DNA from 2 places in the Cytobacillus sp. QJM3NY_8 genome. Region 2 is predicted to be linked to the other one. Evidence: riboswitches for the same ligand, from Rfam matches in the RefSeq annotation. Region 2 holds a riboswitch; the other holds the start of a gene.
What was found. Region 2 has a riboswitch for ZMP and ZTP ahead of AC0VZ9_RS17405 (phosphoglycerate dehydrogenase). Riboswitches for the same ligand answer to the same signal wherever they lie in the genome.
Positions count from the first base shown of each region.

Region 1: another riboswitch for ZMP and ZTP. It lies ahead of AC0VZ9_RS18615 (bifunctional 5,10-methylenetetrahydrofolate dehydrogenase/5,10-methenyltetrahydrofolate cyclohydrolase); the one in region 2 lies ahead of AC0VZ9_RS17405 (phosphoglycerate dehydrogenase).

Region 1 covers NZ_CM149681.1:3,604,314-3,621,724, reverse strand. Annotated here, with positions in the region: gene AC0VZ9_RS18625 (nucleoside hydrolase) at 1-391, shown strand, start outside; gene AC0VZ9_RS18620 (hypothetical protein) at 574-1,062, shown strand; ZMP/ZTP riboswitch at 1,636-1,718, shown strand; gene AC0VZ9_RS18615 (bifunctional 5,10-methylenetetrahydrofolate dehydrogenase/5,10-methenyltetrahydrofolate cyclohydrolase) at 1,803-2,663, shown strand; gene AC0VZ9_RS18610 (cold-shock protein) at 2,896-3,096, shown strand; gene cshA (degradosome RNA helicase CshA) at 3,397-4,845, shown strand; gene AC0VZ9_RS18600 (cold-shock protein) at 4,996-5,196, shown strand; partial or broken gene AC0VZ9_RS18595 (metallophosphoesterase family protein) at 5,275-5,780, shown strand; gene AC0VZ9_RS18590 (GNAT family N-acetyltransferase) at 5,789-6,631, opposite strand; gene AC0VZ9_RS18585 (hypothetical protein) at 6,788-7,186, shown strand; gene AC0VZ9_RS18580 (DUF6509 family protein) at 7,215-7,508, opposite strand; gene AC0VZ9_RS18575 (cold-shock protein) at 7,784-7,993, shown strand; gene AC0VZ9_RS18570 (DUF3898 domain-containing protein) at 8,074-8,193, opposite strand; gene AC0VZ9_RS18565 (hypothetical protein) at 8,245-8,433, opposite strand; gene AC0VZ9_RS18560 (hypothetical protein) at 8,685-9,512, shown strand; rRNA gene AC0VZ9_RS18555 (16S ribosomal RNA) at 9,816-11,365, shown strand; rRNA gene AC0VZ9_RS18550 (23S ribosomal RNA) at 11,673-14,608, shown strand; rRNA gene rrf (5S ribosomal RNA) at 14,745-14,861, shown strand; gene AC0VZ9_RS18540 (IS1182 family transposase) at 14,980-16,338, shown strand; partial or broken gene AC0VZ9_RS18535 (LysE family transporter) at 16,871-17,411, opposite strand, start outside.
Region 2 covers NZ_CM149681.1:3,387,989-3,402,105, reverse strand. Annotated here, with positions in the region: gene AC0VZ9_RS17465 (potassium channel family protein) at 1-22, shown strand, start outside; gene AC0VZ9_RS17460 (TrkH family potassium uptake protein) at 87-1,436, shown strand; gene AC0VZ9_RS17455 (MarR family winged helix-turn-helix transcriptional regulator) at 1,521-1,952, shown strand; gene AC0VZ9_RS17450 (2OG-Fe(II) oxygenase) at 2,741-3,592, shown strand; gene AC0VZ9_RS17445 (DUF1450 domain-containing protein) at 3,629-3,898, shown strand; gene AC0VZ9_RS17440 (FUSC family protein) at 4,031-6,211, opposite strand; gene AC0VZ9_RS17435 (YolD-like family protein) at 6,353-6,691, shown strand; gene AC0VZ9_RS17430 (tetratricopeptide repeat protein) at 6,798-7,289, shown strand; gene AC0VZ9_RS17425 (GNAT family N-acetyltransferase) at 7,718-8,476, shown strand; gene AC0VZ9_RS17420 (YhbD family protein) at 8,676-9,299, shown strand; gene AC0VZ9_RS17415 (hypothetical protein) at 9,313-9,669, shown strand; gene AC0VZ9_RS17410 (hypothetical protein) at 9,802-10,032, shown strand; ZMP/ZTP riboswitch at 10,315-10,393, shown strand; gene AC0VZ9_RS17405 (phosphoglycerate dehydrogenase) at 10,461-11,660, shown strand; gene AC0VZ9_RS17400 (sigma-70 family RNA polymerase sigma factor) at 11,854-12,528, shown strand; gene clpP (ATP-dependent Clp endopeptidase proteolytic subunit ClpP) at 12,555-13,136, shown strand; gene AC0VZ9_RS17390 (GntR family transcriptional regulator) at 13,182-13,841, opposite strand.

The DNA.
Region 1 (17,411 bases), 220 kb from region 2:
CCTAAATGTAACAAATAAAGCGATTATCAGGCCTGAAACGATTGATTTTATTGCAGATAATACTCAATCGCCTTTTAAAGATCTAATCAAACCTGCTTATGATTATTATTATGAGGCTTATCAAAAGCTTGTCCCGGGAATTAAGGGTGCACCTCTTCATGATGTTCTTGTATTAAGTGTTCTCACAAATCCTGATCTTGCCAAATATGTAAAACGAAGAGTGAGAATAGAACAGTTTGGAAAGGCAAAGGGTAAAAGCATAGCTGACTTTAGGCCGGTGCCCGAAGTTGATCCGCCCGAAACACTTGATAATATAGCGATGGAGTTTGATCTGGAACGTTTTGTTATTGATTTTATCGAGGTTTTCCTTGCCCAGAAAAATCAGAAATAGCTTTTGACACTCAGTGTTAAAAGCTTTTTTATTTGGTGTTGAAGGGGAAAGGAAAGTTGGCATAGAATGTATTAACATGGAAAACATTTGCAGTCAGGGAAGGTTTCTTCAGACAAGGAAGAATGGCAATAATTCCATTTAGTTTCAGCATACATTATCAAAATCAAATGGAGGCTTTCAAATTGCTAAAAAACAAGAAATTAAACAGGTTTCTTTCAATTCTGGGAATGGTCATAGCTATTGCCATAGCATATAGTGTACTTGTCTTTTTAAATAAGGATGAATCCAAGGTTCAAAAAACCTCGGCAAATGCGGAGACATCTGAACAGGGATTAATGTACGATGATTTAGGGGACTTCATTGCCTCCAATCATACTTTTTATAATGAAACACTTGGATGGGGAAGAGATCGTAAAGTCAGCTGGCCAAAACAAAGAGATCAGGCTGAATTAATCGTAAATTCGCTTAAAAAAATATCAGCTGAGAATGAGGATTTGCAGACTGACCTGGGCACAATAACACGGCTGGCAGAAACTGTGCAGTCGGGCACTAAGGATAAGGAAGTTTTAATTAAATTGCACCGATATTTTCATGATCTGGATATTGGATTTAATGGCTATAAAGACACAACCGATTATTTTGATGTAACAGAGTATAAAGGAGAAGGCTAATAAGCGGGTGACAAGTTATTTTCTTGACACTTTACCGTAAATAAGATAACATAGTGATTGAAGTATTTGAGGTATATTGTTGAAGTCGTTAATTCACTTGGATTGTTCGGCAGCCGAACCTTCTTTTTTTGTGAAACTGCGGCTTTTTATTATGTTTCATGCTCTTTAGGATTTTGAAAGAGTAAGCATGTGTTTGTAATTAAGAATAATTTGTGTGGACAGCTTAATGCTGAATTTTCTTCTTAATCATCTTCTATAAACCAGACACTTCTCCGTATTTTTACTTCAGTAAGTTTCTTACCATTTAATATTAAAATCTCAGAGAGCATCTAAGTCGGAAAGAATTCCGACCAACCTGATTCCCACTGGCGCGGTCTAGGAGCCGCAAGGATGGAAGAGAGGCAGGGCTTTCATTGTTTTAGGTAATAACTAATTAACTCAAATATATCATTTATAAGGACAGTATTTGCTGTCCTTTTTTATATATCTCGCAAAAAAACACGAACGTTTGAATAAGTTTCAGTTTAATTATTTGTGTTTTTGTGGTATGATGTATTCATTAGAATAGCTTTTCAAAATCGCAGTGACTGACGACAATGCGGAATGAACCGCTGGGGAGCTGCGTCTATGTATAGCCGGTCGTCTGGGCAGAGATAAGGGATACCCTTGTCTCTTTTTTTCATAACAAAATGGAAAAGCCCGTCAGCCGAATAGGTGCTTTTCCTATAGGAGGAATATGCATGGAAAAAAAGATTATTCTTGATGGAATTGTTGTGGCAAAACATGTGAAAGACCAATTAAAGGATCGAATTGAAGAATTGAAGGGGAAGGATACCGTCCCTTGCTTAGCCACAATTTTGGTGGGAGATGACCCTTCCTCTGAAACGTATGTACGGATGAAGGGGAATGCTTGTGAAAAACTTGGCATATTATCAAAACGTATTCATATGTCAAAGGATACAACAACACAAGAACTATTAGAGAAGATTGCAGAATTAAACAATGATCCTTCTGTACATGGAATCCTTCTACAGCATCCCGTACCAGGACATATAGATGAACGAAAAGCTTTCGAAGCTATTGCTATTGAAAAAGACGTAGACGGTGTTACAAGCCTTGGATATGGACAGACCGCATTCGGTTTTGGTGAATATCCATCCTGTACACCTGCAGCTATTTTGGAAATTATGGATTTCTATAAATTGAGTGCTGAAGGTATGCATGCTGTAGTCGTAGGCAGAAGCCCAATCCTTGGCAAGCCGGTCTCTGCCCTTTTACTCAATCGAAACGCAACAGTCACTACGTGCCATTCATATACCAAAAATCTGCCCCAAATTGTAAAGCAAGCTGATATTGTAGTAGCAGCTGTAGGGAAACCTAACTTTATCAAGGGTGAATGGATTAAAGAAGGAGCTATTGTCCTTGATGCCGGATATAATGAAGGAAATATTGGGGATGCAGAGTATGAAAGCTGTGCTGAAAAGGCGTTTGCCATTACCCCCGTACCTGGAGGAGTTGGACCTGTTACGATTTCCATGCTTTTGAAACATACTGTTCATGCTGCAGAAAAAATCGCTGAAATACAAGGGAAGCATAAATAGTTCATTTATCCCTAAATAAAAATTGATCTTTAAAAGGATTGACTTATAACTGGGTGTCGTTTATTATTAGGTTAACGCTGTAAAGTTCGTTATATACTTTTTGGATAAGTAGTCGTAGCTGCAAAGAAATGTAGGCGATCGTTCATCCTCATTTCTGCAAGCTGCGACTTTTTTATGTTTAAGTTTATATGGTACATTATAGTGAAAAACAATTTATTGGGAGGCAACACAAATGAACACAGGTAAAGTTAAATGGTTTAATGCAGAAAAAGGTTTCGGATTCATCGAATCTTCAGAAGGTCAAGATGTATTCGTACACTTCTCCGCTATCCAAACTGAAGGTTTCAAAACTTTAGAAGAAGGTCAAGACGTAACTTTCGAAATCGTTGAAGGTAACCGTGGACCTCAAGCTGCTAACGTAACAAAAGCATAATTTTGCTTAAAATGAGGTGATGCATGTCTAATCATGCATCACCTTTTTATGTTTGCTTATCCACTTTGTAGCCTTCAGCATTCCTCAAAACAGATCTTCTGTAATAACTGCTTTTAGGAATATGTATTTTTCATTTCACCCAATTAAAATACTTCACTTACAAAAAGTTTAAAAATAGTGCAAACGGAAATGTAAAAAAGAGATACAAACTGGAAAGCCTAGTAAAGTGTCCATGTCTTTATACAAAAAACAATCTTTCAGTACCTAATAAGATTTGCAATTCAAGGAGGAAATTATATTTTGACAACTTTTTCAGATTTTGGCTTAAGTAATGAAATAGTAAAAGCCCTTTCCAATATGGGCTTCGAGGAACCAACACCAATTCAGGCACAGGCAATTCCAATCGGAATGAAGGGGAAGGACATGATTGGCCAGGCGCAGACTGGAACTGGAAAAACCACTGCTTTTGGTGTGCCGCTGTTAGAGCAGATTGATTTAAACGAAGGTATTCAAGGTCTAGTCCTTGCGCCAACACGGGAGCTTGCTGTACAGGTGGCAGAAGAATTAAACCGTATAGGACAGGTAAAAGGAGTCCGGACACTTCCTGTTTACGGTGGTCAGGATATCACCCGCCAAATTCGTGCGCTTAAAAAGCACCCGCATATTATTGCTGCTACACCGGGAAGGTTAATTGATCACATTGAAAGAAAAACAATCCGTTTAAGCAACATCAAGATGGTAGTTCTGGATGAAGCGGATGAAATGCTTAATATGGGCTTCATCGAGGACATTGAAAGAATTTTAAGTGAAATTAAAGGTGAGCGCCAAACCCTTCTTTTCTCAGCAACAATGCCAAAAAGAATTCAGTCTCTTGCTGAAAAATTCATGCAGGAACCAGAAATGGTTAAAGTCAAAGCGAAAGAAATGACTGTTAAAAATATTGAGCAGTACTATATGGAAGTGCATGAAAAACAAAAATTTGATGTGCTTTGCAATCTGTTGGATATTCAGTCACCTGAACTGGCTATTGTGTTTGGAAGGACTAAAAAGCGTGTAGATGAAGTGGTGGAAGGTCTTATCAAGAGAGGCTATTCGGCTGAAGGAATTCATGGTGATATTCCCCAGGCGAAAAGAGATCAGGTTATCCGCCGTTTTAAAGAGCAGACAATCGACATAATGGTAGCCACTGACGTTGCTGCACGAGGTCTGGATATTTCAGGTGTTTCCCATGTTTATAACTTCGATATCCCGCAGGATCCTGAAAGCTACGTTCACCGGATTGGACGTACTGGGCGTGCCGGAAATAAAGGGCTGGCAATTACGTTCGTTTCTCCAAGAGAAATTGACCACCTAAAAATAATTGAAAGTGTTACAAAAAGCAAAATGGCGAAAAAGCCTGTTCCTTCCTTTAAGGATGTTGTTGCAGGCAATCAGCAGGCGACTATTAATAAACTTATGGAAGTTATTGAAAAAGAAGAACATGCAGACTTCAAGAGAGTGGCGGAAAGCCTTCTTGAAGATACAGATTCTGTTACTTTGCTTGCTGCAGCCATCAAATTGCTGACTAAAGGTCCTGATGTAACACCGGTTAAATTAACTGCGGTGGAACCTATCCGTGTCAGAAAACCTAAAGGCGATCGCGGCGGAAGAAGATTCAACGACAGGTCCAGAGGCGGCAGCCGTGATAGAAGAGATTTTAAAGGCGGCCGGGACAGACGCACTAAAAACCGCAGCAGCAATAAGGGATAATACGATTTAAAATCCAAGAGAAAATGGATATATTGATTTTTTTCGGTACTTTTTGAACATTTTATTATAAAATTAGAGGAATTTACCCATATTAGTAAATGCAGGGTAAAAAATCACTCTGTGAGTTATAGATATTAGGAGGAAATTTACATGGCAACAGGCAAAGTAAAATGGTTTAACTCAGAAAAAGGTTTTGGTTTTATCGAAGTTGAAGGCGGAGAAGATGTATTTGTTCATTACTCTGCAATCCAGACAGAAGGTTTCAAAACCCTTGATGAAGGCCAGGAAGTTAACTTTGACATAGAGCAGGGCCAGCGTGGACCTCAAGCTGTAAATGTAACAAAGTTATAATTAATTGATAAGAGGGTCCCTATTAAGGGGCTCTTTTATTTTTGGGGTAAAATAGGGTATAAAAGTAAGAAGGAAGGAATGATAGTGATTAAAATCCTTATTCTGTCTGATACCCACATGCCAAAGAAGTCAAAACAGCTCCCTGATATACTTCTGAATGAACTTCTCAGCTGTGAATTAATTATTCATGCAGGTGATTGGCAGAGCGTCGAACTGTATTATGAATTAAAACAATATGCACCTGTTGAGGGGGTATATGGAAATACCGACAGTGATGAAATTTGCTCCATTCTTAAGAAAAGAGTACTGCTTAAAATAGAAGGTTTTAAAATTGGGGTTGTCCATGGACATGGAAAGGGAAAAACAACTGAAAAAAGAAGTATAGAAGCATTTGATAAGGAAAATGTTGATGCTATTATATTTGGGCATTCACATATACCGATAAAGAACTCCATAATGGAATAATACTGTTTAATCCCGGGTCTCCGACAGATAAGCGCAGGCAGCCGAACTATTCGTTCGGCACCCTGGAAATTTCAGATGAGATGACATTCAATCATGTTTATTTTGATTCAAAGGAATAAAACGTGTTTCAAACCTTGAGTGTGTTCAGATCATATTCGTAATAATCTTGAGTGCCGTATGGTTCAAAGCCGCATGATTTGTACAATGAAAGTGCATGGTCATTTTCTGCAGCTACTTCTAGATGCACCCAGCTAACTCCCTTGCTGTGCTGCAGATTAACAACATTTGTAAGAGCGCCCCTGCCGATTCCTTTCCCCTGAAAAGAAGGATCGACAGCAAAGCCGTAAATCCACGCAGCATCTTTTTCTGTTTGAATTCTGATTTTGCCGGCTTTTTGGCTTTTGTATTCAATGATAAAAGTCCTCTCATTTTTGCAGGCAAAGATTTTTTTATTAAAAACCTCTGCTTCGTCTTTGGGGATATCAAAGCATGCAGTATCCAGATGATTAATGAATGCAAGGTCACTGCTCACTGCTTGCCGCATAGTTACTTCAGAATTTGCTGTTCCGATTTTTTTGCTTTTATGGCGCTTCATTTGATACTCGGAGAATGAATAGGTGCAGGGTAATGATTTAATATAACCTTCTGCTGATTGGGAAGAGGCTGGAGCATTAATAAGTAATTTGCGTGCTTGGGCCAATTGTTTTACTGCCTCATTGAACAAGCTGGAAAAGATGCCTTTTCGTCTATGATTAGGATGAACCATTCCGCATAATTCAACCGGACCTCCGAAATTATATAGAGCAAGGTAACCTAATAAATTCCCGCTATTATCATAATGGAAATAGTCATTTTCCTCGTCGGCCCTTGACTTCAAGGTATCCCAATTTAATTTTAATTTGATATTGCCCGTTTCTTCGCAAATTTGCTGTAGAGAATGAATATCGTTTAATTGTTTTTTTGTCAGCACTCAGGCGGCCTCCTAGATAAAAGAAATAATAAACCAATATTATAAGAAAACGGTTCATGCGAATAGTCCTAAATTTCAATCTATTAGCTTTGGATTGAAATTATGTAAATAAATATAGCAATATGTTAGGATTGTATGGAAAAAGGGGGAGAATCAATGAAGAATTTCACAGTGATGTTCCATAAGGAAGATAATATACAGCCGATGGCTGTTCAAAAATTAAATGAAAATGACTTTGAAGTATACACAGAAGGCGGCACAAGGCATTTATTTGAATTGAACTCTAATATTGGCTATTTTATATTTTTTGATGCTATTGATAAGGAAGGTAAGGAGTCTTACCTGGTTCTTCAATATGAAGGGGAGTCGGAAGAACCCAGTGCATGCTTTGCTTTTGAATTAAAAGATTTCTATCAATTCACCGCTCTTTATCTGAATGACCTTGATTTTAATGAAGGAAATAATGTGGATAGGGAAGAAGAAGCTTATACACCGATACAGCATTTGGCACATTTAATGTATCACATTATTGAAGAGGGTAAAAAAATTCAGTGATAAAATAAAAGAGCAGGTTCTCCTGCTCTTACTCTTGTGCTTGAGAAAGGTTCTCTCTGCAGAAAGCAGAAACTTTCTTTTCTTCCACTTCATCCAAAGCGAAATCCAATATGTTTCCTGAATGACTTTCGACAAAATGATAATTAAGAATCCTCTCATCTTCTCCATTTTTATAATAAAGGACCCTTAACTTAATGCCATTCTCTGAATATAATTCATCGTCTTCATCTACATCGATATCTAAAAAGTATTCATAGCGGTCACCCGTTAAAATGCCGGTAGGATCCTGTATGTACTCAACAGTATAACTTGTAATATCCATGGTCTTCACCCTTTCTTTCGCTGCTGTACATGTCATTATACACTTTTCCCAGATTGGTTTAATAGTATTTATCAATTTTTTGCCGTGTTTCTAAGGCTGCTGTGTAAGTTTAGAACTTTTTGACAGCGCCCTTTAAATATGTTATACTAATTTTAGTTAAAAGAATATAATATTGCCCATAAACACTTGTTATATAGAGCCAGTGGTTCGTCACTTTATATAGCAAGTGATTTTTATTTTGGGTAAGGGTCTTACTCTTTGGGAGGTGCCTGATTATGGCAATGGGATTTGGCAGAAAAAATTTGGAAGAAATCAAGGTTGAAGAAGTGAAAATCTGGGAGTGTACATCTGAGTCTTGCAACTGCTGGGTAAGGGACAATTTCAAAAGCAGCCAGGTACCTATTTGTCCGATTTGCAAAAGTGAAATGGCAGAAACGACTAAAGAATTGCAAGTCGTTAACAATAACAGCATCTTTTCTAAATAATTGTAAGGGCGATGACATCGCCCTTTATTTTTTTGCTGATTTTTTCTATTACGATTGCAAGCTCATCAGATCTTAGAAATTCAATAGTGGAAAGCTTTTTTAAACTTAATACTTCCAGATTCAATAAGCAGTACATAACGTCCATTTACTTTGGCTATAGGAATCGTTTCCCTGAAATCTGAAGGAGCCCGATCACGGATACGTTGTCCATCCTTTAACTTAAGCTCAATCTATGGAGAATGTTCGATAATTTATACGGAAGCTTCAATTACCTGGTCTGTTGAATCTCCCTTTTTGGACTGGCTGCCCAAATTTCCATGCTGCTTTCCGATTGTTCTCTTCTTCGCTATCAGACTGGAATGCTCTTCTATATGTTCTTGTACCACCGAGTCGTTTGCAATTTTAACAATTTCCGGCAGAGCTCTTTGCAAGCTCACCATCCTAAAAATCCTTTATTGCACTATTCTCTATTTCTCTGAATCGGGAGTCTGAAAGTGTTTAGAGTACTATCGGCATTTTCCCCTTTCCCTCGACCTGTACAACAAAAAATGACAAATAACTAATTTCAAAATCCATACTTTCCCCTTTTTCTTCATCTTTAACTTTATAATAAATCCTTCGTTCAATGTTGAGTATATGTTTTTCCATGATGAACAAAATAATGGAAACGCGCTAAACTGGATGTGGAAGAATGTCAAATTTGCTTTGGTTTCTTGGATTAGTGCTTATCAGCATAGGTCTTATTTATATAACTTATATTAGAACTGAATTTCGGCATAATCTGGCGGTTTATTTCTTTGTTATGGGACTTTCTTTTTTAATGGAATACATTGTATTAATTTTAGGTGACGCATACTCCTATTACCCGAAATTATTTTCTATCCAGTGGTATGATGATGTTTTTGGCTCCAGTATATCTCAGGCTTTTTTTATTCCTAGTGTACTAATGGCAATAGCTGCTTTTAGAATTCGCTTCAGATGGATTGCTTTCATAATCGCCGCGATATACGGAATAGAAGAGCTGTTTCTCTGGCTGGGCATCTATCAGCACAATTGGTGGAAATCTTGGTTTACCACGATTATCTTGTTTGCTTCAGTTTTTATTATAAAATGGTGGAGGAATAGAGTTGAAGATCCCACTTTTTTTATACAGTTTATAACCGTTTATATGGCCATCACCACAATTTTTCAGGGTATATCTTTTGGTTTGACGTCTATCCTGGGAACCCATCAGTATAACATTGGGTGGTTTGTATCACCTTATCAGGACCATATAGCTTTCAGTGTTCTGGTTTGGATTATCTATGCACTGCTGCTGACCATTATCATAATAAAATATTTTCGATTTAAATGGTTGGCCTTGATATTTTTTGCCGATTTAGCTTTTCAGTGCTTTATGGTGAAAATGGGCATTCTAGAAATAAGCACTTTTTGGAATCCTATTTACTTCAGTATGATACTTATGCTATTGCTGATGCTAATCAGGAAATTAAATAACTATATGTTTCCGTCAATCTGAAATCCATACTTTAAGAATTGTTATCTGATGATCCAAAGAAAAAACTGGAATAAAATACCACGAATAAAGCGTTGACCTGAAGCACTGGCGGTGCTATTATTTAAGAACAGCTTTCACAAAATAACTGATTGAAAATTTTTTTAAAATGTTGTTGACGATGAAGGTTGTAAGTGATATGATATAAAAGTTGCTTTAAGAGATGGCAACTTGAAAGATTGATCTTTGAAAACTGAACGAACAAAAACGTCAACGTTAATTCTTTAGTCTTTTTTGAAAAGACAACTTATGAGCTTAATCAACTCTTATATGGAGAGTTTGATCCTGGCTCAGGACGAACGCTGGCGGCGTGCCTAATACATGCAAGTCGAGCGGACAGATGGGAGCTTGCTCCCTGAAGTCAGCGGCGGACGGGTGAGTAACACGTGGGCAACCTGCCTGTAAGACTGGGATAACTCCGGGAAACCGGGGCTAATACCGGATAATTCTTTCCCTCACATGAGGGAAAGCTGAAAGATGGTTTCGGCTATCACTTACAGATGGGCCCGCGGCGCATTAGCTAGTTGGTGAGGTAACGGCTCACCAAGGCAACGATGCGTAGCCGACCTGAGAGGGTGATCGGCCACACTGGGACTGAGACACGGCCCAGACTCCTACGGGAGGCAGCAGTAGGGAATCTTCCGCAATGGACGAAAGTCTGACGGAGCAACGCCGCGTGAGTGATGAAGGTTTTCGGATCGTAAAACTCTGTTGTTAGGGAAGAACAAGTACCGGAGTAACTGCCGGTACCTTGACGGTACCTAACCAGAAAGCCACGGCTAACTACGTGCCAGCAGCCGCGGTAATACGTAGGTGGCAAGCGTTGTCCGGAATTATTGGGCGTAAAGCGCGCGCAGGCGGTTCCTTAAGTCTGATGTGAAAGCCCCCGGCTCAACCGGGGAGGGTCATTGGAAACTGGGGAACTTGAGTGCAGAAGAGAAGAGTGGAATTCCACGTGTAGCGGTGAAATGCGTAGAGATGTGGAGGAACACCAGTGGCGAAGGCGACTCTTTGGTCTGTAACTGACGCTGAGGCGCGAAAGCGTGGGGAGCAAACAGGATTAGATACCCTGGTAGTCCACGCCGTAAACGATGAGTGCTAAGTGTTAGAGGGTTTCCGCCCTTTAGTGCTGCAGCAAACGCATTAAGCACTCCGCCTGGGGAGTACGGCCGCAAGGCTGAAACTCAAAGGAATTGACGGGGGCCCGCACAAGCGGTGGAGCATGTGGTTTAATTCGAAGCAACGCGAAGAACCTTACCAGGTCTTGACATCTCCTGACAACCATAGAGATAGGGCGTTCCCCTTCGGGGGACAGGATGACAGGTGGTGCATGGTTGTCGTCAGCTCGTGTCGTGAGATGTTGGGTTAAGTCCCGCAACGAGCGCAACCCTTGATCTTAGTTGCCAGCATTCAGTTGGGCACTCTAAGGTGACTGCCGGTGACAAACCGGAGGAAGGTGGGGATGACGTCAAATCATCATGCCCCTTATGACCTGGGCTACACACGTGCTACAATGGATGGTACAAAGGGCTGCGAGACCGCGAGGTTAAGCGAATCCCATAAAACCATTCTCAGTTCGGATTGCAGGCTGCAACTCGCCTGCATGAAGCCGGAATCGCTAGTAATCGCGGATCAGCATGCCGCGGTGAATACGTTCCCGGGCCTTGTACACACCGCCCGTCACACCACGAGAGTTTGTAACACCCGAAGTCGGTGGGGTAACCTTTTGGAGCCAGCCGCCTAAGGTGGGACAGATGATTGGGGTGAAGTCGTAACAAGGTAGCCGTATCGGAAGGTGCGGCTGGATCACCTCCTTTCTAAGGATATTTACATGAAACGTGACGTGTTTTGTTCGTTCAGTTTTGAGAGTTCAATCTCTCAATGAAAGATTCGTTCTTTGAAAACTAGATAATGTTAATGAAGAAGCAATAACCGAGTAATCGCCATCTTAGTTTTTTTCTCTTATTTTTGTTTTAAAACGAAGTAAGAGCACAAACCATGAGGACGATGAGCGGCAAGGAGATCAAGGAAGCGACCGAGTGAGCACCGGAGCGTACTTCAGTACGTGAGGAGCGGAGCGAGAGAGCTGACGCAGAGATCCGCAGTCGATCAGCGGCCGAAGTAGGTTAAGTTAGAAAGGGCGCACGGTGAATGCCTTGGCACTAGGAGCCGATGAAGGACGGTACTAACACCGATATGCTTCGGGGAGCTGTAAGTAAGCTTTGATCCGGAGATTTCCGAATGGGGAAACCCCCTATCCGTAATGGGATAGGATCTTTACCTGAATACATAGGGTATAGAAGGCAGACCCGGGGAACTGAAACATCTAAGTACCCGGAGGAAGAGAAAGCAAACGCGATTCCCTGAGTAGCGGCGAGCGAAACGGGATTAGCCCAAACCAAGAGGCTTGCCTCTTGGGGTTGTAGGACACTCTACACGGAGTTACAAAGGAACGAGGTAAATGAACAGGTCTGGAAAGGCCGGCCAGAGAAGGTAAAAGCCCTGTAGTTGAAACTTCGTTCCCTCCAGAGTGGATCCTGAGTACGGCGGGACACGAGAAATCCCGTCGGAAGCAGGGAGGACCATCTCCCAAGGCTAAATACTCCCTAGTGACCGATAGTGAACCAGTACCGTGAGGGAAAGGTGAAAAGCACCCCGGAAGGGGAGTGAAAGAGATCCTGAAACCGTGTGCCTACAAGTAGTTAGAGCCCGTTAATGGGTGATAGCGTGCCTTTTGTAGAATGAACCGGCGAGTTACGATTACATGCGAGGTTAAGTTGATGAGACGGAGCCGCAGCGAAAGCGAGTCTGAATAGGGCGAATGAGTATGTGGTCGTAGACCCGAAACCAGGTGATCTACCCATGTCCAGGGTGAAGTCCAGGTAACACTGGATGGAGGCCCGAACCCACGCACGTTGAAAAGTGCGGGGATGAGGTGTGGGTAGCGGAGAAATTCCAATCGAACTTGGAGATAGCTGGTTCTCTCCGAAATAGCTTTAGGGCTAGCCTCATGTAGTAAGAGTCTTGGAGGTAGAGCACTGTTTGGACTAGGGGCCCCCATCGGGTTACCGAATTCAGACAAACTCCGAATGCCAAAGACTTATCCATGGGAGTCAGACTGCGAGTGATAAGATCCGTAGTCAAGAGGGAAACAGCCCAGACCACCAGCTAAGGTCCCAAAGTATACGTTAAGTGGAAAAGGATGTGGAGTTGCTTAGACAACCAGGATGTTGGCTTAGAAGCAGCCACCATTTAAAGAGTGCGTAATAGCTCACTGGTCGAGTGACTCCGCGCCGAAAATGTACCGGGGCTAAACGTATCACCGAAGCTGTGGATTGACATCTTACGATGTCAGTGGTAGGAGAGCGTTCTAAGGGCGTTGAAGCGGGATCGCAAGGACCCGTGGAGCGCTTAGAAGTGAGAATGCCGGTATGAGTAGCGAAAGATGGGTGAGAATCCCATCCACCGAATGCCTAAGGTTTCCTGAGGAAGGCTCGTCCGCTCAGGGTTAGTCGGGACCTAAGCCGAGGCTGAAAAGCGTAGGCGATGGACAACAGGTTGATATTCCTGTACCACCTCTTTACCGTTTGAGCAATGGGGGGACGCAGGAGGATAGGGTAAGCGCGCTGCTGGATTAGCGCGTCCAAGCAGTTAGGCCGGTAACGAGGCAAATCCCGTTACCATACAGGCTGAGCTGTGACGGCGAGGGAAATTTAGTACCGAAGTTCCTGATTCCACACTGCCAAGAAAAGCCTCTAGCGAGGGAAAAGGTGCCCGTACCGCAAACCGACACAGGTAGGCGAGGAGAGAATCCTAAGGTGAGCGAGAGAACTCTCGTTAAGGAACTCGGCAAAATGACCCCGTAACTTCGGGAGAAGGGGTGCTCATTAGGGTGAATAGCCCTGATGAGCCGCAGTGAATAGGCCCAGGCGACTGTTTAGCAAAAACACAGGTCTCTGCGAAGCCGCAAGGCGAAGTATAGGGGCTGACGCCTGCCCGGTGCTGGAAGGTTAAGAGGAGAGGTTAGCGCAAGCGAAGCTTTGAATCGAAGCCCCAGTAAACGGCGGCCGTAACTATAACGGTCCTAAGGTAGCGAAATTCCTTGTCGGGTAAGTTCCGACCCGCACGAAAGGCGTAACGATCTGGGCACTGTCTCAACGAGAGACTCGGTGAAATTATAGTACCTGTGAAGATGCAGGTTACCCGCGACAGGACGGAAAGACCCCGTGGAGCTTTACTGTAGCCTGATATTGAATTTTGGTACAGCTTGTACAGGATAGGTAGGAGCCTGAGAAGCCGGAGCGCCAGCTTCGGTGGAGGCGTCGGTGGGATACTACCCTGGCTGTATTGAAATTCTAACCCGCGCCCCTTATCGGGGCGGGAGACAGTGTCAGGTGGGCAGTTTGACTGGGGCGGTCGCCTCCTAAAAAGTAACGGAGGCGCCCAAAGGTTCCCTCAGAATGGTTGGAAATCATTCGCAGAGTGTAAAGGCACAAGGGAGCTTGACTGCGAGACCTACAAGTCGAGCAGGGACGAAAGTCGGGCTTAGTGATCCGGTGGTTCCGCATGGAAGGGCCATCGCTCAACGGATAAAAGCTACCCCGGGGATAACAGGCTTATCTCCCCCAAGAGTCCACATCGACGGGGAGGTTTGGCACCTCGATGTCGGCTCATCGCATCCTGGGGCTGTAGTCGGTCCCAAGGGTTGGGCTGTTCGCCCATTAAAGCGGTACGCGAGCTGGGTTCAGAACGTCGTGAGACAGTTCGGTCCCTATCCGTCGTGGGCGCAGGAAATTTGAGAGGAGCTGTCCTTAGTACGAGAGGACCGGGATGGACGCACCGCTGGTGTACCAGTTGTCTTGCCAAAGGCATCGCTGGGTAGCTATGTGCGGAAGGGATAAGTGCTGAAAGCATCTAAGCATGAAGCCCCCCTCGAGATGAGATTTCCCATAGCGTCAAGCTAGTAAGATCCCTGAAAGATGATCAGGTTGATAGGTCAGAGGTGGAAGCGTGGCGACATGTGGAGCTGACTGATACTAATCGATCGAGGACTTAACCAAAACGAAAAGCGGAGGCGACTGTCAACTTCGAGAGAAGTTAGGAGCCGAAGCTAGACAAGTCATTGGTGAATACTCGGCAAATGCTTCTTCATACATTATCTAGTTTTGAGGGAACGAAGTTTCTTCAATTACATAGTCCGGTGGCGATAGCGAGAAGGTCACACCCGTTCCCATACCGAACACGGAAGTTAAGCTTCTCAGCGCCGATGGTAGTTGGGGGCTGTCCCCCTGTGAGAGTAGGACGCTGCCGGGCATATGAAAGAGCACCTGAAGGGTGCTCTCAGACTGTCGACAAACTCGATGAAAATCGTGCTTGTCTGCAGTCTTTTTTATTTTAAAATAGAAGTAATACAAAGCTTGAGGTGATTTAAATGCTTTCAAAACATAATCCAATTCAACGGGATCAAATTGAAATGGTTGCTTTAGACGAACTTGTACCGGCGGACCATTTGGTCCGCAAAATTGAAGCGGCGATTAATTTCTCATTCATCTATGACTTGGTAAAAGATAAGTATTCAGAAAAAGGCCGCCCAAGTATTGACCCTGTAATATTAATTAAACTCACATTTATTCAATATACCTTCGGTATTCGCTCCATGCGTCAAACAATTGAAGAATTGAAAACGAATATGGCTTATCGATGGTTTTTAGGATATGGCTTTCACGATAAAGTTCCTCACTTCTCAACTTTCGGTAAAAATTATGAGCGCCGATTTAAAGACAGCGATCTCTTTGAACAAATATTTTACCGAATCTTAAAAACCGCAGCTGAAAAGAATTTAATTAGTGCTGAACACGTTTTTGTAGATTCTACTCATGTAAAAGCGAGTGCAAATAAACGCAAATTTGAAAAGAAAGTTGTTCGAAAAGAAACCCGTGCTTATCAAGAACGCCTTCAAGAGGAGATTAACCAAGACCGCGAGGATCATGGAAAAAAGCCGTTTCCACCAGATAAGTTTGATAAAGAAGAATACAAAGAAATCAAGGAAAGTACAACAGATCCAGAGAGTGGCTACTATGTAAAAGATGAGCGTACAAAACAGTTCGCTTATTCTTTCCATGCGGCCGCAGACCGCAACGGCTTCGTGTTAGGCGCAATTGTAACCCCTGGTAACACGCATGATAGTCATATTTTAGAGCCATTGGTAGAACAAGTCATTGAGAAAGTTAGTAAACCAAAAGCTGTTGCGGCAGACGCAGCCTATAAAACACCTGCTATCACGAGCTACTTATTGAAAAACGACATCACACCTGCTTTACCTTACACACGACCTCGCACAAAAGAGGGTTTCTTCAGAAAACATGAGTATGTTTATGATGAGCATTTTGACTGTTACATTTGCCCAACTGGTGAGATATTAAAATATACTACAACTACAAAGGAAGGGTATCGTCAATATAAATCAGATCCTCGAATTTGTGCTGGATGCCCTTTCTTGTCTCAATGCACACAGAGTCAAGCACATCAAAAACTGATTCAACGTCATGTGTGGGAGGAACATGTGGAAGAAGCAGATCATCTTCGCCACCATCAAGACGTCAAACCGATCTATGAAAAACGCAAAGAAACAATTGAACGAGTATTCGCAGATGCAAAAGAAAAGCATGGCATGCGTTGGACAACCCTCAGGGGACTTAAAAAAATGTCGATGCAGGCGATGCTTACTTTCGCTGCCATGAATTTGAAGAAAATGGCCAACTGGACTTGGCAAGGTCCAGAAATGGCCTAAATGATAACCTCGGAGAGGTCTGCAATTCTCTGTAATTACTTGAAGTCCTACAAAAAATCAAAAGGAGTTCGGAATGAGACTATTCCGAACTCTTTTTGTCTACAAACTGAGAGCACCTGAAGGGTGCTCTTTTTTTGTATGTTTGGATGATTTTCAGTTTATGCTTCACTTTGGCACATATATGCGTCACTTTCATTCGTATAAGCGCCAGAAATGAATTATATATGCTTCACTCCTATTTAACTTCCTGTTTTATGTGTTAAATTTGTTCTCAGCAAAGAAGTATTGTGCCAAATGTGAGATAAACACCAAAACATGTAAGATAAAAATGAAAACCAGTTAGGTCAACTCTTAGACATGCTAAATAAAACTTAATTCATGTCAGATAAATCCCCAAACTTGACAGACAACCATATTAACTGTAATGCAGCTTCAAAGAATTCATACCTTTGGCCATCCTGCAGCTCAGATTGATATTTCAGCACGTAATTATCTGTTTTTCTCCCCCTTGTCTGAATGTATGGAATATGTATTACAACAAAAGTTTATAAGCCTGTATCCCAAAATAAACCCCAAAGCCAATCAGCGATAAGCCAGATAATATGGAAATTAAAGCGAGAATTTTTCCGGTTAAAAATCTTCTAAAGCTGCTGGCGACGGCAGCCATCGTTATGTCCCAGAGGAGAAGCCCAGTGAAAATTGCACCGCTGTATAAAATGACATGAGCCTTGTCATACTCGGCTGCTGTTTTGGCCAGAATGGAACCATAGATGCCAAGCCAAAACAGTATAGTTAAAGGATTTGACAAAGACATGAGAAAACCCGACATAAAGGATTTAATTTTAGATTCATCTTTGGTTCTATAGCTTGAAACGACTTTGCCGGCACTTGTCAGGGTTTCAACTCCTGTGTATACAAGGACGAAAAATCCAAAGCACCATAAGAATGCTTTCATGAATGGTATCTCAAGAAAGTGTACAACCCCCAAATAAACAGCCCCCATATATATGGCATCTGCTGTCATAGCTCCCAGCCCCACCAGCCAGGCATGGAAAAACCCATTTTTTATTCCT
Region 2 (14,117 bases):
ATTTGAGAGGCATGGAGTATAAGCCTTGCCGATAAAAAAATACCAATACAAGGGGTTAGCCCTATATGTATAAGGAGCATAAAAGAATGAGGAGAATGGGACGTTCCTATAACTGGATAAAAATGAATCCGGCACAAATGCTTTCGGTCGGTTTCTTAATCTTAATTGGTGTAGGCACACTGCTGCTGATGCTGCCTTTTGCTACGAAAGACAGACATCATTTATCGTTTATCGATGCACTTTTTGAGGCGACTTCTGCTGTATGTGTAACAGGTCTCGTGGTAGTGGATACCCAAACCACATTTACTGTTTTTGGCCAGATTGTACTGATGGTCCTCATACAAATTGGCGGCCTTGGATTTATGACATTTGGGGTTCTCATTGCTATCATGCTTGGAAAGAACATTGGTTTGAAAGGAAGGCTGATGATCCAGGAATCTTTAAATCAGCTTTCGATTGAAGGGATGGTCAGGCTGGTTAAATTCGTTGTCGGCTTTACATTAATCGCTGAAATGATCGGTGCATTGATATTGGCCATTCGCTGGTCGTCCGATTTTGGCTTCCCCCGCTCATTGTATTATGGCATTTTCCATTCGGTTTCTGCCTTTAATAATGCCGGATTCGATATAATGGGCCAATTCAGGAGCGTTACTGAATATGCTGGTGATTTTACTGTCATCATGACACTCAGCTTCCTGTTAATAATCGGAGGTATCGGCTATATCGTTGTACTTGATGTAAAAAGAAACAAGAGTTTGAAAAAGCTCTCTTTGCATACAAAATTGGTCCTCCTGATGACGCTGATCCTTAACATTCTCGGAACAGTATTTATCTTTGCGCTTGAATATGATAATCCTGGGACACTTGCCAATTTGCCTTTAAAAGATAAACTATTGGGGGCTTTTTTTCATGGTGTGGTCCCGAGAACGGCTGGATTTAATTCTTTGAATACTGGCGAATTAACTTTAGGTTCGCAGCTGGTAACAATGCTGCTCATGTTCATTGGAGGGGGATCAGGAGGTACCGCCGGCGGCATTAAAGTCACTACCTTTGTCTTGATTTTTCTTGCAGTCAGAGCGCTGATAAAGGAAGAAGATGAAGTGAGCCTTATGGGAAGGCGAATTCCAAAGGATCTTATTGTCAGAGCTTTTACAATAACCGTCTATTCAATAGGATTCATCTTCTTTATCTTATTTATTTTATCCATAACAGAAAATGCTCCATTGAACGTCCTTTTATTCGAGGTGATATCCGCTTTTGGCACGGTAGGCATGTCGATGGGGCTCACACCTGAATTAAGTGCAACAGGAAAAGGGGTAATTGCATTTATGATGTTTGCAGGAAGAGTAGGGCCAATCACAATCGCTTTTGCACTTGCCCGAAGAAAAGGAAAGGCCAAATATAAATTTGCAGAAGAGAAAATCATGATTGGATAAGTGAAGGAAAGTTATCTGGTGTATAGGACAGAATAATTTAGTTTCAATAAAATTTTCCACCATAAATAGGATAGGGGATTTTAAATGAAAACCAGATTTAATGACTATATAAGCATTAAGATCCATCAAATAGACCTGACCTTAACAAGCTATATTAAGACTAAATTAGCCCACTTAAATATTGCCCCGGAGCAGAACCTGATTCTAATGCTTCTCTGGGAAGAAGACGGATTAAGCCAAAATGAAATCGCCAGGCGGCTGGATAAAGATAAATCTAACATTGCCAGAATGCTGAGCAGTCTTGAAAAGAAAGGCTTTATCAAAAAAAGCATGAATAAAGAGGACAGCAGATCTCTGAATGTTTATCTAACCGAAAACGGCAAAAATCTCAGTGAACATGTATATCCCATCACAGAGGAGTTTCACTCAATCGTCACATCGGGTATTACGAAGGAAGAGCTGAGAATTGTTGACGATGTTTTAATGAAAATGAGAAGAAATATGGAGGGTAATTAGCGGTGCAGGATAGAGTGGGATGCTTCTATCCTGTTTTTTTGTGAAGGTCATGAAGCCCAAAATGAGAACAGCGCTGAGAAAACAGTCGCCATGAAGGCTCCATGAAGCCGAAAAGTCGTGAAGCGAGAAGAAAACAGTCGCCATGAAAGCTTCATGAAGCCGAAAAGTCGTGGAGCGAGAAGAAAACGATCGCCATGAGGCAGTCATGAAGCCGAAAAAGAGAGCAGCGGTAAGAAAACGGTCGCCATGAGGCAGTCATGAAGCCGAAAATGGGGGCAGCGCTAAGAAAACAGTCACCATGAAGGCTCCATGAAGCCGAAAAGTCGTGAAGCGATAAGAAAATCGTTGCCATGAGGCAGTCATGAAGCCGAAAAAGTGATCAGCGCTGAGAAAACAGTCGCCATGAAGGCTCCATGAAGCCGAAAAGTCGTGAAGCGAGAAGAAAACAGTCGCCATGAAAGCTTCATGAAGCCGAAAAGTCGTGGAGCGAGAAGAAAACGATCGCCATGAGGCAGTCATGAAGCCGAAAAAGAGAGAGCGGTAAGAAAACGGTCGCCATGAGGCAGTCATGAAGCCGAAAATGGGAGCAGCGCCGAGAAAACTGTTGCCATGAATCTATAAGAATTTAAAACGGCACTCTAAAGAGAATCAGTTTATATGATGCAAATTTGAACTATCTGAGTTACCAGGTAAATCGATTCAGTTCATTCATTAATAATAGTATAATAAAATACATATATTTCTATATCTGGCTAACGGATGTTTTCATTGAGTCATACAGGGGGAAGATGATGACGAAGATTATGCAGATATCAGATGAACTAAAGGATTGGATTGTGGGTGCGCTAAAAAGTGATGTGAGTCCGATTGCGCTTGCGAACGCTTTGATTAAGAAGGGTTTCGATAACCGGTTTGCATATGAGACTTTATTTAAAATTGTTGGAAATGAAGCAATTAAGACGACAGAAGGGCAGCAGATTCGATATACTTATGAAGTCCCCGAAATAGGCAGGAAGGGGAATATCCTTCATACGAGTGATAAGGACGTAAAAGTGCTTTCCAGAAATGAAAAGCCATTTGTGCTCCATTTGGATCAGGTGCTCAGCTCAGAAGAATGTGATGAGCTTATCAGTCTTTCAAGGAGCCGGCTGCAGCCATCCCTGGTGGTGGATAGGGGTTCTGGAGAAGAACGGGCGGGTTCAGGAAGGACAAGCAAGAGCATGGCTTTCCGGCTTAAAGAAAATGAACTGGTCGAAAGAATCGAAACGAGGATTGCTGAATTGACCGGTTATCCTGCAGAAAATGGTGAAGGCCTTCAGATCTTAAACTATGGATTGGGTGAAGAATATAAGCCTCACTTTGATTTCTTTCCCCCCCACATGGCGGATGCCAGCAAAGGCGGACAGAGGGTTGGAACGTTCCTCATCTATTTGAATGATGTGGAGGATGGCGGTGAAACGGTCTTTTCTAAAGCTGGACTTTCATTTGTTCCCAAAAAGGGAGCGGCCATTTACTTCCATTATGGCAATGCTCAGGGTCAGCTGGACCGATTGTCAGTCCATAGCAGTGTGCCTGTAAGAAAGGGAGAAAAATGGGCTGCTACCAAATGGATTAGGGAAAGCAATATATATTGCCATTAGAGTTTTTAAAGAATAATCAGAAGGAAGTTTGATCAGGTGAAACTCATCAACAAACTATTCTCAAAGCAAAAAACGGCTTCGATTGAATTTTGTCAGCGGAATCTGGATGAATTTTTAAAAGAAGAGAGTTTGGCTGCATTTAATCAATTTCTGAGCCAGAAGAATATTAACTATAAAGAATACGAATGCCAGAGCAGATGCAAAGAATGCAGGCAATCACCTTATGCCCTGGTGGACGGGAAGCTGATTGCAGCGGAGAATTCGGATGAATTATTGATAAAATTGAAAGAAGAAGTAAAGAAATAAAAGGAATCGGAGCAATCCGATTCCTTTTTTCATACTCTTTTTTTTGATGTACATTGAGAATGTGAATGTGCAAATTAATCTAGTATTGATCCTGAAATAGCATCTCCCTATTCATATAAAAGAGAAGGAGGATTATTGCTCCTTCCCTGCACCAAGATCTTCTGCCAATTCCATAATCGCTTTATTGATTCTCCAGACGAAATAAAGGTGATGAATCAAATCACGCTGGGATTGCTGCCTTGCTGGTGCCAATCGTTCAATTTGTTCCCTTTCATTTTCAAGACTATACACAAGCATGCCGTCTCCGCTATCTTTAATCAAATCCATTAATGTCTCAATATTTAATTCAAGCTTTTCTTCAATCCTTATGAAAACATCGACCAGCTCATCGGGATAGTCGAATCCTTTTCGGTAGGAGGAAGCCACAAGGTGTCTTGCATAATAGTTGATGGCTGAAAATAGTGTAATCCATCTGTTAACGTCAGCATGGCGCGGGGATCCGGGTTTTTTTATCAGAGATTGTGCTTCAACGTTTATGGTTTTAAGTTTTTGATCCAATAAGAAGCCTTTGCCTGAAAGCTCCTTAACGTTCACATCTTCCCGGAAGCTTCTCACATACTCAGTGACATACGGTTTCAGTTCTTGTAAGTAGTCATTTAAGGTATCCGCCACTTTTTCCTTCGTTTTCTTTGGGAAAATAAATAAGGAAACTCCGAATGCAATGCCGGCACCGGCAATTGTATCGATTACCCTTGCACTGATAAGGGAAAATGTAATTCCTCCAAGTAAAAGGTCATACATAAAAGCAACCAGCATCGTTATAAACATGCTCATTAACGTATAGGAGACCTCAAACAAATAAAAGGCGAAAAAAACCGCTGCAAAAATCAGCGTTATTTCCAGGACGGAATGGCCGCTGACCACTCTTGCAAGTGTAAATCCAATTACTGCTCCAATAATTGTTCCAACCGACCGCTGAAAACCTTTCGTATAAATGCGCCCGATCGATTCGGTACCGAGCAAAACAATAAAAGCTGTTAAAAGAACCCAATAAGGCTGGTCAGGCGAAAGAATCTGGCCGGCAATGATGGAAATGATTGCAGCAGTCAATGCCTGAAAAGCTTTTTTGGTGGAAGGTTTGATGCCCTTATCTTCTTCAGATGGTTCATCTTCACTTTCGCCTTCAGCTGCCTCTTCAGATAATTTAATCTCATTGTCTTTCATTTTATGAAGTGCCTGCTGTATGGTTATGCCGCCCTCGATGACATGGTTCGCAATGGACTCGATCCGCCTGATCAGAAACAGCCATCCTGCAGGTTTGTCTTCCCGGCTGAACAAATCAATAATAAGCAGGCGGAGGGCCTGTACAGCAAGCTCTGCTTCACGCAGATTTTGTTCTTCATATTGTTGGGCAAGAACTTCAGCATCGCGAAGAGAACGGGTTACCCAAACCAGGAGTTTTCTCAGCTCATCAATTTCAAGGGCATTTGCTTTTTTTAAGCTTCTAATTGAGTCTGTCAGTGTTTCAATCAGCATACCTGCATCAAAAATATATAACCTCAGCTGAGTAGAGGTCAGCCCAGGCCATAATTTTTGAACATCTTCATCATTTATATACTCCGAAACCATGACAGCATAATCCCTGAGCTTCAGCACGTTTCTTCCCAATTCCTCCCGCTGCTGAGGAGTCATTTCCTTGGCTTGCATCCCCTCAATTAAGAGATTGAACGTAAAATTACTTTGGAAATGAAAGGAGCGAATGCTTCTTTTCAGGTTTTTCGCGGTGTCCTGAAAAAGGATGAAATTGAACAGGAAAGCATACGCGATCCCAATCCAAATGCCGAAGTAGAAGGATGGAAGCTGACTGCCTGATAGTTTTAAAATAGACGCGAAATAAAGTGTCATGAATGCAATCATGCATAGAGAAAAATACCGCACTCCAAAGCGGGTCAAATAAAAGCTTAAGAAGATTAACAGAACCATTGCAATATCGATAAAGACCGTGCTTTCCGCCAATAGGGAACCGATCGATACCCCTGCCATGGCTGAAAGTCCAAGCAGGCCAGTTGTGAGCATTTTACCTTTTTTGGAGTCATCCATGACAATCATGATGCCAAGCATGCCTGCCATTCCGGACACTATCGCCGGAGTGAGAGCGGCATCAGCACCAGCCAATTGCATGATGAACAAAGTCGTAAAGACTGAAGCCATTAAACTTAAAGTGGCCCGTCCTGCTTTTTGAAATCGGATAAGCCCGGGATCGGATGCCAGCAAACGTCCGAGCCACCGGTGTTTTATAGGAAACTGCTTCATTGTTTCACCAATCTTTTCAGAGAGTTAAAGATTATTTTACCACTCGTACTTTTATTATCCAAATGAACCAGCTTGAGATTTGGTGCTTTACAGGTTTAAAAACAGAACAAATGTTCTATAATAAGAATGGAGGGATTTACTATGCCGCTAAAAGACAGAGGGAAAATAAAATGGCAGCCAGCCCACTTCATGCCGGAACACCGGGCGATGCTAAGAAAATTGGAAACTGAACAAATGGCACAAGACAAGCCGCTTATAGATGAATATGAATTGGAGGACTATGAAAACAAAATTCACTATGCAATGGAATATGCCTTCTTTCTAATAGTAAAAGTCTGGCGGGAGGGATTATTCCACGAATATACAGGGAGGGTAAACAGGCTGGACGGCATCGGCAGAAAAATTTATCTGGAATTGGAAGATGGGTTTCTTGAGAAGGTCATGTTTGATGAAATAGCTTCGGTTGAAGTGAAAGAATAGTGCAGCGAGACATAATTTAATTTTTGCAGAAAAGTTAAAGCTTTACCATACCCATTATTTGCAATTTTTAGATATAATAGAAAGAAAGCGGTGATCGGAGGTACATATGAGCACGGACTTAGAAAAAGCGATTATACTTCGCAATCTCGGGAAATACAAAGATTCCAGCCTTCTGCTTGTGAAATTGGCTGAAGAGTATCCCTTAAACCCAGTGATTCATTATCATTGTGCCTGGAGTTTTGACGTTCTAGGGGAGGAATCGAAAGCTGTTTCTCATTATGAAAAAGCGATCGAACTTGGGCTGCCTGAATCTGATCTGCCAGGTGCCATTTTGGGTCTTGGGAGCACATACCGGACTCTTGGGGAATATGAAAAATCAAAGATGGTGTTCGAGAAAGGAATCTCCCAGTTTCCGGCTAATCGTGCAATCCAGGTGTTTTATTCCATGACGCTCCATAATTTAGGCCAGCACAGCGAGGCAATGGAGATGCTCCTAAAGTGTGTGGCCGAAACTTCTGATGACCCGGAAGTTTTGCAATATAAAAAAGCAATCACTTTTTATGCAGACAAACTTGATGAAATATTTGATAAAGATTAGAAAAAGGATTTCCCAAAATACATGATATGACGGCGGAGAATAATTCAAACATCTCTGATTTATTAGAGGTAATTTTAATGAATATGGTTAATTGCTATAATAGATGATCTTAAAAGGTCAGACGGCGGCCGTATCCTTTATCCATTCGATGAAAGAGACTGCTATCTTCAAAATGCAGTCTCTTATATATCTGCAGGTGCCAAAAGCGGAAAATGACCGTAGTTTCCTCCAATTTGATAAGTGGAAGAGTATGAAAAGAAGGTTTCCAAGGTTATTTCTCAACATGGCCGGAATTTTCTGTGTGCTTATGATAACAGCAGTACCCTTTGAATTAAAGAATAATTAATACGCTGCCATGATGTGCTTATTACAGATAAAGAATATAAATTTTTGCAAAACTAAAGTGTTTGCTATATTAGGAGAAGCCGATGGAAAAAATCACTTTTAATAATATCCATAAACCGGGACACACAGTACTGGAAAATGAACTTTTTATTCACAACCATAACCCTGACATGCTCCTTCAGTATGACAGCAACTTTATTGCTTTTAAAAGAATGCCTTCTGTTCAAGAGTTTGAGGAGGCACATCAATATTTAAGAACTTTTCATCAAAAATATGGCCAAAAGCATGAAAGATTTTATTTTCCTGATGACGAGGAGCTTACCGGAGAACTTCTGGCCAGCTTTGAGAAGGATGATGATTTTACGGTTGGTTATTTAGAGCTATTTGCGATTCATCCAGCTGATTTTCCTGAAGTTCAGGAAAAGGAAGAAATTACAGTCGAAAATGTTACGGATGAAACATGGAATGATTATCTGGAATTTCAGCATGAGCAGGATTCGGTTTACGGGATTAATTATGCCGAGAAAAAGAAAGATCAGCATTTAAGGAATTTTAACGATGAAAGGATTAAGCAGTTCATTGCATATTATAAAGGGAAAGCTGCCGGATCAGTAGATGTAATTATCAAGGAATACACAGCTGAAATTGATGGATTGATGGTCCATGAGGATTTTCAGAAAAAGGGCATCGGCAGGCGCCTGCAGAAATCGGTAATGGATCAGTTTAAGGATAAAACCATCATCCTTGTTGCAGATGGTGAAGATACTCCAAAGGAAATGTACCGCAGGCAAAATTATCAGTATATTGGAAAGCAGTATAACCTTTTAAAAATATACGAATGAAGAGAAGCCTGGTTCTATAGAGAGCCAGGTCTTTTTGTTTAAATAGAACACTGTTTTATAAAGGGGAGTTCATCCTGGTTTGATTTCATGGTGTAAAATCGGGATTTTGTCGAAAAACCTCGGGAAAAAATGAATAATACAATATTCTTAACGTAACAGTGTTATGTTACAATCATACCATCGGAAAGGAGACCTGGAATTGAGCGATGAATTAATTTCAAAAAAAGAAGTCCTTGATTTAACTGGAATTTCTTATGGGCAGCTTTATCGGTGGAAAAGGAAAAGCCTGATACCGGAGGATTGGTTTGTCAGAAAATCAACTTTTACAGGGCAGGAGACATTTTTCCCAAAGGAGAAAATTCTGGAGCGGGTCGATAAAATACAAAAGATGAAGGATAGCCTTTCACTGGATGAGCTGGCAGATTTGTTTTCCTTGAATGCTTCAAATCTGAAGCTGACAAAGGAAAGCCTGATTGCTAAAGGGATAGCTTCTGAACCGGTTATGAATATCTTTCTCGAGACACAGGAAGAGCTTAACGAATTCAATTACCATGAGATTTTGAAGCTTTATATCCTTTCCATCCTGCTTGAATCCGGAGATATCCATATCGAGGAAGGGAAAATGCTTCTTCAGTTATTGAGTGATCATCAAAGTATCCTGCAACAGCCAAAAGCTGTTATCTGCTTTATTCGCAAACTTGGAATGTCCAGCTGCCTGATTTCGGTAAACGGGGAACAAGTCCTGCTTGAAAAAGGAACAAAAGTGGCCGCCACTTTATCGTTAGAACATTGTGCAGAGGAATTAAAATCCAAATTGGTATAGGGGGAATTTTGCTGTGAATATGAAAACACTAGGGAACTTAATAATTAATGGAGTGGGATCGTCTAATGGAGGTTCATTTGAAAAGGTTGGATTAAATGGCAAGGGAACGGTAAACAGTGATATTGAGTGCAAGAGATTCCATTGTAACGGTACGGCCACTATCCATGGAAACGTAAAAACTGAAAAGGGAAAGATCAGTGGTGCTGCAAAGATCCATGGAGCTGTTAAAGCTGAATCCTTTGTTATCAATGGCTCTGCCGACATTTCTGAAGCTGTCAGCTGTCAAAACCTTGAAGTCGCCGGAAGATCCACTATCGGAGGCTCTGTAAAATGCGAAGTAATCGCTGTGAATGGGAAAGTAACTATTTAAGGGGACTGTGAAGCGGAGGTCTTCCGTGCTGAAGGGACATTTTCAGTAGATGGTTTACTGAACGCAGAAACGATCGATATTAAGCTTTTTGGAGACAGTAAAGCGAAAGAAATCGGCGGTAGAAAAATTAAAGTGACACAGCATAGAGAAACCCTATTAAAATTAATCAAATCCATCTTTCCCTTGAAACTGGAGGCGGATTTAATAGAAGGCGATGACATCGAACTCGAAGGCACAGCAGCTCTTGTCGTAAGAGGGAAAAATGTAAAAATCGGCAAAAATTGCGAGATCGGACTTGTGGAATACTCTGGTGTTTATGAATGTGCAGCAGAAGCGGAAGTTAAAGAACTTCGCAAAATCTGATAAAAGGAGAGAGGTGCAGGGAAGCAGTTTTTTACATTTTCTTTCGGATAGTCAAATTTTATTTACAGATAAAATGTTATAAGCTGTTTTTATGACTGGATAACAGAAATTATTTGCGCACATTGCAGAAATGAAAATGTTATCCTAATAACTAACTTCGAAAAGCATAGTGTACAAAATAAGAAAAATATACTGTAGAAAAATAAAAAATAATTTTAATAATGTAAGCGCTTTAAAGGGTTGAAGTTTTCAGAAGACTTTGATAAGATTTAAAAAACCGAAAAGGCTATGTGTAACTGGCGAGACGCGGATCACCGCGAGGGAGCACATAGTGTCGAAGCCGTTCGCCTGGGCAGAGGTAAGGGATTCTACCCTTGCCTCTTTCTGTTTTAAAATCTGACAAAGTTAGTTGAAAAGGGGAGAATCCAGTGAGTACCATGACTTTAGACAGAGTGAAGACGATTAAAACGCTGAATGCGATTGCGCCAAGCGGTCTTGAGGTGTTTAACAAGGATCAATTTACAATCGATAATGAAAGCGGCAATCCGGATGCGATTGTCCTTCGGAGCTTTAATATGCATTCAATGGAATTGGGCGATCGATTAAAAGCAATTGCCCGTGCAGGCGCGGGTGTGAATAATATCCCGGTTGAGAAATGCACTGAACAGGGCATTGTTGTTTTTAATACACCTGGTGCCAATGCGAATGCAGTAAAAGAAATGGTGCTTACTTCCTTAATGGCTTCATCCCGCAATCTCTTTGCCGGCATCTCCTGGACCAAAACGCTGAAAGATGAAGGAGACCAAATTCCTAAGCTTGTAGAAGCAGGGAAAAAGCAATTTGTCGGAAAAGAAATTAAGGGGAAAACTCTCGGTGTGATCGGATTGGGGGCAATCGGGGCCCTTGTGGCCAATGATGCACTTGAACTTGATATGGATGTCGTGGGCTTTGACCCATTCATTTCGGTTGACACTGCCTGGAACTTGTCCCGTAATGTTCAGCGCGCCATGACCATTGAGCAGGTGTTTGCAGAATCTGACTATATCACTGTACATGTTCCATTAACCGATGATACAAGGGAAATGTTCAATGAAGATACATTCAGCATGATGAAGAATGGTGTTCATATTCTGAATTTCTCACGCGGGGAGCTAGTGAATGAATCAGATATGGCAGCCGCCCTTGAAAGCGGAAAAGTGGGCAAGTATATTACAGATTTCCCAAATGAAAATATCCTGAAAATGAAAAACGCAGTGGCAATTCCGCACCTTGGCGCTTCAACAAAAGAATCTGAGGAAAACTGCGCTGTCATGGCAGCACGACAGGTGAAGCACTTCCTTGAAACAGGCAATGTCAAAAACTCAGTTAACTTCCCAAATGCTGCTCTTCCTTACACAGGCAAGCGGCGTGTCACTGCTTTTCATAAAAACATTCCTAATATGGTCGGCCAAATCACACTTGCTATTTCAAGCTACCAGCTGAATATTGCGGACATGGTGAACCGCAGCCGCGGTGAATATGCGTATACCATGATCGATATCGATAATAAAGTTAATGGTGATGTCATCCCTGGACTGCTTGAACAGATTAATCAAATTGAAGGCATTATCAAGTCACGAATTATATAAAAATACAGCCTCAATTCCGCAGGGATTGGGGCTTTTTTTAACTGCACGAAGGAATGAAATCAAAAAAGGTATATGACAAGTATAAAATCAGCTATCCTTAGAATAAACTGATAAAAAATATTAATCACCCGTATCTTTTTGTTCTCTTATTCCGTTATAGAAGCAGAGATGTATTAAAGGAGTGAACAGGTTTATGAAGCAAGGGAAAGTTCAGGCTGAATCAAGGGATTCCATAAAGCAGAAGGAAAGCTGTATTGCAGATATCTATCCTTCACTGCAGCGTTATAGCCGGTTTCTTGCACAGAACCGCTGGGACGGGGACGATCTGGCCCATGAGGCAATCATCCGCGCTTATAGAAGCTATTCGCCTGAGAAAATTAATCAGGCTCTTTTAAAGAAGATTGTCTATAATTGCTGGATTGACACTCTTAGAAACAGAAAGCGGGAAAAGCTTCAAGAGGCGCCGGAACGGGAAATGAAGGAGTTCAGCCCTGATGGCACAGAAGCAATCACCCATCTCCTCAATAGGCTGACATTAAAGCAGGCTGTAGTTTTCACGCTGAAGGAAGGGTTTCAATATCAAACAAAAGAGATTGCTGATATACTTCGGACCACTGAGTTTGCAGTGAAGTCCTCGCTGAACCGTGCACGGAAGCAGCTTCAGCACCCAGTGGAAGATGAGGCTGAGGATTCTTTTGCAAATGAGGAAGAAGAAAAGTTATTTCAGCTGCTGCAGCAATCAGTGGCAGCGGAAGACCCGTCCATCCTGATAAAAACCATACCTTTTCTGCGATCCCTTGAAAGTCATGCCCAGAAGCCTGTACTGCCTGTTCCATCTTCTTCTAATACTCTCTGTATGGCGGCATAGATCCGCAATGAACAGGAGGGATACAGGTGACAGCAATACCATATGTCATTGAGCAGTCCAGCAAGGGAGAACGTTCTTATGATATTTATTCACGGCTGTTGAAAGACAGGATTATAATGATAGGAGAAGAGATTAATGATGTGGTTGCCAATAGTGTGATTGCCCAGCTGCTATTTCTTGCAGCTGAATCTCCTGAAAAGGATATCTCCCTTTATATTAATAGTCCAGGCGGTTCGACAACCGCAGGGTTTGCCATCTTTGACACGATTCAATATATAAAGCCTGATGTGAGAACGATTTGTACAGGAATGGCCGCATCATTTGGTGCGATGCTTCTTCTGGCAGGAAAAAAAGGAAAACGCTACAGCCTTCCGAACAGTGAAATCATGATTCATCAGCCTCTTGGCGGAGCAAGAGGCCAGGCGACCGAAATCGAGATATCTGCAAAACGGATCATAAAGCTTAGGGAGCATATTAATGGAATTATTGCTGAACGAACTGGCCAGCCTATAGAAAAAGTAGCACGGGACACGGACCGCGATTATTTCATGACTGCCGAAGAAGCAAAGGAATACGGGATTATCGATGAAATTATCTATAAAAGCTAGAAAAAAAGAAAAAGCAGCCGATGAAGGCTGCTTTTTTCAGTTTGATCATTTTTCCTCGGAGTAGTACTCATCAATTGCCCGAAGCCAGTTGACGCGTGCAATGTGTCCGGCTTTTTCTCTGTCTTTTTGTTCAAAAGCTTTTAATATATCTTCATGTTCTTCTATTGAACGTTCTTTCAAAATAATTGTTTTATTGTAGTAAAGCCGCATGACATGAGCCTGAAGCATGGAAGCTGTATTCGAGATATAAGGATTCTGAGCAAGATCTATAATAATATTATGAAACTTCTCGTCCTGCTTCAAAGCTGTGAAGGTATCTCCTGCAATTAGAGCTTTAGCGAATTTATGATTAATATCCCTGAGTATATTAATCGTTTCCTGGCTGATAACAGGAGCAGCCAATTCTGCAGCAAGTGCCTGCAATACGCCTAAAGGGGGCAGGATTTTACTAATATCCTCAGGATTAACTGAAGTGACCTGCGTTCCAACTCCGGGAAACATTTCGACGAACCCCTGAACATTCAGCAGCTGAAGAGCTTCCCTGATGGGAGTTCGGCTGACGCCTAATGCTTTTGCTAGATCGGCATCATTCAATTTTTCTTTCGGCTGGAGTGTGCCGTCAATGATCCACTCCTGGATTTGGGAGAAGGCGCGATCCTTTGCTGACACACGGGTAGGTGATGAATAATTGGAGGGTATCGGCATAGCTGTAACCACCTTTTCATTTCATGCAATTTATCTGTGAAATTATAGTTATTTCCAATAGATTATAAATTTAGTATATAGAAGTATCTTGAAAAATTCAATATATCGCATGATTCGACAAAAAGTTTTGTGCGATATATTGCATAAGTATTTTGGATATGTTATCTTGAGTTATGCAATATATTACTAGCGTACAAAAATAATAATGTTACAGCGCAATAATTTTTCGGAAAATTTAAATTTAACAAAATAAGTAAATCTTTTAAGACAGACAGA